2 regions of the Arminella tumorigenes genome follow, and region 1 is predicted to be linked to the other one. Evidence: predicted binding sites of a transcription regulator. Region 1 holds the regulator's gene; the other holds the start of a gene.

Region 1 (2,403 bases):
GGCAGCGACGTGATCCTTGAGGACCCGGTCGAGCTTGATCATGCTGCGGCCTTCCATCCACTTGAGACAGTCGTGCAGCGCGATCCAGGCGCCGGTGATCGACGCGGTGCGGGTCCCGCCATCCGCCTGGATGACATCGCAGTCGAGGCTGATCTGGCGTTCGCCGAGGGCCTGCAGGTCCACCACGGCACGCAGCGAACGGCCGATAAGACGCTGGATTTCCTGCGTGCGACCGCTCTGCTTGCCGCTGGCGGCCTCGCGCTTCATACGTTCGCCGGTGGCGCGGGGCAGCATGCCGTATTCGGCGGTCACCCAGCCCTTACCGCTGTTGCGCAGCCATGGCGGGGTCTTTTCTTCAAGACTTGCCGTCACCAGAACATGGGTATCGCCGAACTTGACCAGGCACGAGCCTTCGGCGTGCTTGGAGAAGTTGCGCTCGAACGAGACCTTGCGCATCTGGTCGGTTTTTCTGCCTGAAGGCCGCATGTCATACTCCTGATGATGTTGCACCGCTTCTACGATTGACGGCCCGCTTTTGCAAAGAAAAAGCGGCCTGTCGCAGGCGGCCGCAGACGATGGCATTTTCCTTTGTCATTGCGGGATGAGCGGCTATACTTGCCAAGGATCAATCGCAGGGGCACCACGGCGAAATGGGATTTTTGACATCGTCGATTTCGGACGCCGTTTCGGCACTCGACGAACGGTCGAAGGAAGTTTTTCGTCGCATCGTCGAAAGCTACCTCGAATATGGCGAACCGCTCGGTTCGCGCAGCCTGTCGAAGCTGCTCCCGATTTCGCTCTCGCCAGCCTCCATCCGCAACGTGATGAGCGATCTCGAAGAGCTCGGCCTTATCTATTCGCCGCATATTAGCGCCGGCAGGCTGCCCACCCAGATCGGCCTGCGCTTCTTCGTCGATGGGTTCATGCAGGTCGGCGATCTCTCGGCCGAAGACCGCGCAACGATCGACCGGCAGATCCGCGGCAGCAACCGCGACCAGCCGATGCAGTCGGTAATGTCGGGAGCCAGCCAAATGCTCTCGGGCATTTCGCGCGGTGCCGGTATCGTCATCACCAACAAGAGCGATCCGGTCCTGAAGCATGTCGAATTCATCCGCCTGGAGCCGACCAAGGCGCTGGCCGTGCTGGTCGGCGACCACGATCAGGTGGAAAACCGGATCATCGAGCTACCCGCCGGCATCACGTCGTCGCAGCTGACTGAGGCGGCCAATTTTCTGAACGCCCATATGACCGGCCAGACGCTGCCGACGTTGCGCAAGCAGCTGCAGACCCTGAAGAACGACGTGCGCCACGAACTCGACGTGCTCTCGCAGGATCTGGTCGAGCGTGGCATTGCTGTCTGGTCCGGCGACGACGACGCCAGCAAGCCTGGACAGCTGATCGTCCGCGGCCGTGCCAATCTGCTGGATGGCCTTGCCGATGCGGCAGATCTCGACCGGCTGCGCATGCTCTTCGATGATCTTGAAAAGAAGGACAGCCTGATCGAACTGCTCGATCTGGCTGAAACCGGCCCCGGCGTGCGCATTTTCATCGGTTCTGAAAACAAGCTGTTTTCCCTGTCAGGCTCGTCGCTGATCGTTGCGCCGTACCGCGACGGCGACGATAAGATCGTTGGTGCCGTCGGCGTCATCGGCCCGACGCGGCTGAACTACGCCAAGATCGTGCCGATGGTCGATTATACCGCCCAGCTGATTTCACGCCTGTCGCGCAACGGATTGTAGCGGCTCCGCATTCAATCGTGGCGATTGCCGGCAAATCGCCGCTTCTTCATCGGCAAGCCTTGATTTTTCGAAGTCAAACCTCGATATCGGGCACATCCTAGAGACCACGTAATTCGGAGACCGTCATGATCGTCGACACGACCAATGATACACACGACGCAACGCCCAACGAGAACCTCGAAGAGTTCGCGCCAGATGTGGACGATGCTGCCGAGGCAGCGCCGTCGGAGCCGGATCCCGTCGAGGTCCTGAAGACCGAAAATGCCGAGCTTCGCGACCGCTATTTGCGGCTTGCTGCGGAGATGGACAACTTGCGTCGTCGCACCGAGCGGGAAGTCAAGGATGCCAAGTCCTATTCCGTCGCCGGCTTTGCGCGCGATATGCTGGCCGTATCGGACAACTTGCGCCGAGCTATCGATGCAATCCCGGCTGACGTCCGCGAAAATGCCGATGCGGGCCTGTCGACGCTGATCGAAGGCGTCGAGATGACCGAACGCTCTATGCTGTCCACCCTGGAGCGCCATGGCGTCCGCAAGCTCGAGCCGGTCGGCCAGAAGTTCGATCCGAATTTCCATCAGGCAATGTTTGAGATCCCCAACACGGAAGTTCCGAACAACACTGTCGTGCAGGTCGTACAGGATGGCTACAGCATCGGCGAACGCAT
Region 2 (2,403 bases), 360 kb from region 1:
TCTGGCCCGAACCGTCGACGATCGTCGTGTTTTCCTTGGTGATCGAGATCTTCTTGGCGCGGCCGAGCATTTCGAGCGTAACCGACTCGAGCTTGATGCCGATGTCTTCGGAGATCACAGTGCCGCCCGTCAGGATGGCGATGTCTTCGAGCATTGCCTTGCGGCGGTCGCCGAAGCCAGGAGCCTTGACAGCAGCAATCTTCAGGCCGCCGCGCAGCTTGTTGACGACGAGCGTTGCAAGAGCTTCGCCTTCGACGTCTTCGGAGATGATGAGGAGCGGCTTGCCGGTCTGAACGACAGCTTCGAGAACCGGAAGCATTGCCTGCAGGTTGGAGAGCTTCTTCTCGTGAAGGAGAATGTAAGCGTCTTCCAGTTCGGCAACCATCTTTTCAGGATTGGTCACGAAGTAAGGCGAGAGATAGCCGCGGTCGAACTGCATGCCTTCGACGACTTCGAGTTCGGTTTCGGCGGTCTTGGCTTCTTCAACCGTGATGACGCCTTCATTGCCGACCTTCTGCATCGCTTCAGCGATGTACTGGCCGATTTCCTTTTCGCCATTGGCAGAGATCGTGCCGACCTGGGCTACTTCATCCGAAGTGCTGATCTTCTTTGCCTTGGAGACGATGTCCTTGACGACTTCGGCAACAGCAAGATCGATGCCGCGCTTCAGGTCCATCGGGTTCATGCCGGCAGCCACAGCCTTGCCGCCTTCGCGGACGATGGCCTGGGCCAGAACGGTTGCAGTCGTGGTGCCGTCACCGGCGATGTCGTTGGTCTTCGAAGCAACTTCGCGGACCATCTGGGCGCCCATGTTTTCGAACTTGTCTTCGAGTTCGATTTCCTTGGCGACAGAAACGCCGTCCTTGGTGATGCGCGGTGCGCCGAAGGACTTGTCGATGATGACGTTGCGGCCCTTTGGACCGAGCGTGACCTTCACTGCGTCAGCGAGGATGTCGACGCCGCGCAGCATCTTTTCGCGCGCAATGCGGCCGAACTTAATTTCTTTAGCTGCCATGTTAAAAACTCCCGGGCTGATGCCCAATTGGTTTTATGGAATTGTTGATGAAGAAAACCGGCTGGATCAGCCGATGATCCCCATGATGTCGGCTTCCTTCATGATGAGAAGGTCTTCGCCGTCGAGCTTGACTTCAGTGCCCGACCACTTGCCGAACAGGATGCGGTCGCCAGCCTTGACGTCCAAAGGGATAACCTTGCCGGATTCGTCACGAACGCCGGTGCCGACAGCGACGATTTCGCCTTCCTGCGGCTTTTCCTTGGCGGTGTCAGGAATGATGATGCCGCCCTTTGTCTTGGCTTCAGATTCGACGCGGCGAACGACGACGCGGTCGTGCAGCGGACGGAAATTGGTGGTTGCCATTGTCTAATCCCTCGATCGAATGACATTCACGGACCACGGGGGATCCGTATGGGTAGTGTTGGCACTCAGCCTCAGCGAGTGCTAACGACCTGCATTTAGGGACGGCTGTCGCGGGAGTCAAGAACAGCGATAGTGAATTTTTGTACCGGAATTGTGACCCGCGGGAAGAATTCCCCGAACCAGTTGCGGCTGCGCAAGCGCGTCCGGCTGCGGCAATTCGGCGTTCATGACGAGCGGTGCTTTTTCAGACTTGTAATCTTGAAGCTGGTTTGCGATGTCAGCCGCAACGTCTTTTACCGGAAGAACAACGGCATGGCCAAGCGTATCGATAGCCTCCGCGATCTCACCAGCGCCTACGACGTCGTCCTGTGCGACGTCTGGGGCGTACTTCACAACGGCGTCGTGGCCAATGCCGATGCCTCTGCAGCGCTGGAGGCCGCCCGCGGGCGAGGCCAGACCGTGGTGCTGATCACCAATTCGCCGCGCATCTCGCCGCAGGTCGTCGAGCAGTTGCGGACCATCGGCGTTTCGGACGGTGCCTATGACCGTATCGTCACATCGGGCGATGTCACGCGCACGCTGATCGCCGAGGGTCCGAAGTCGGTGTTTCTGCTTGGCCCGGACCGCGATGTCGCCCTGATCGAGGGCCTCGGCGTCGAGCGGGTTTCCGCCGACGAAGCGCAGTCGGTGGTCTGCACCGGCTTCTTCGACGACGAGACCGAGACCCCGGAAGACTATACCGACATGCTGAAGGCCTTTGCGGCACGCAATGTGCCGATGATCTGCGCCAATCCGGATCTGATCGTCGAGCGCGGTCACAGGATGATCCCGTGCGCCGGCGCCATGGCTGCCTATTACAACCAGATGGGCGGCGAGACCCGCGTCGCCGGCAAGCCGCACCGGCCGATCTATGAGGCGAGCCTTGCGGCCGCCCGCGAGGTGCGCGGCGATTTCGATCTGTCGCGTGTCGTGGCCATCGGCGATGGCATGCCGACGGACGTGCGGGGCGCACTCGGCTACGGTCT

The links. Region 1 encodes HrcA, which represses chaperone genes, less so after heat shock. Its sites were predicted from a motif close to GTTAGCACTCNCNNNNNGNGAGTGCTAAC; they were not measured.
Region 2: the regulator HrcA is predicted to act here: its motif matches at 1,436-1,464, upstream of groES (co-chaperone GroES).

The regions. Positions count from the first base shown of each region.
Region 1 covers NZ_CP117255.1:4,982-7,384, forward strand. The annotation lists gene rph (ribonuclease PH) at 1-486, opposite strand, end outside; gene hrcA (heat-inducible transcriptional repressor HrcA) at 651-1,739, shown strand; gene grpE (nucleotide exchange factor GrpE) at 1,865-2,403, shown strand, end outside.
Region 2 covers NZ_CP117255.1:363,513-365,915, forward strand. The annotation lists gene groL (chaperonin GroEL) at 1-1,015, opposite strand, end outside; gene groES (co-chaperone GroES) at 1,082-1,378, opposite strand; gene PR017_RS01820 (TIGR01459 family HAD-type hydrolase) at 1,691-2,403, shown strand, end outside.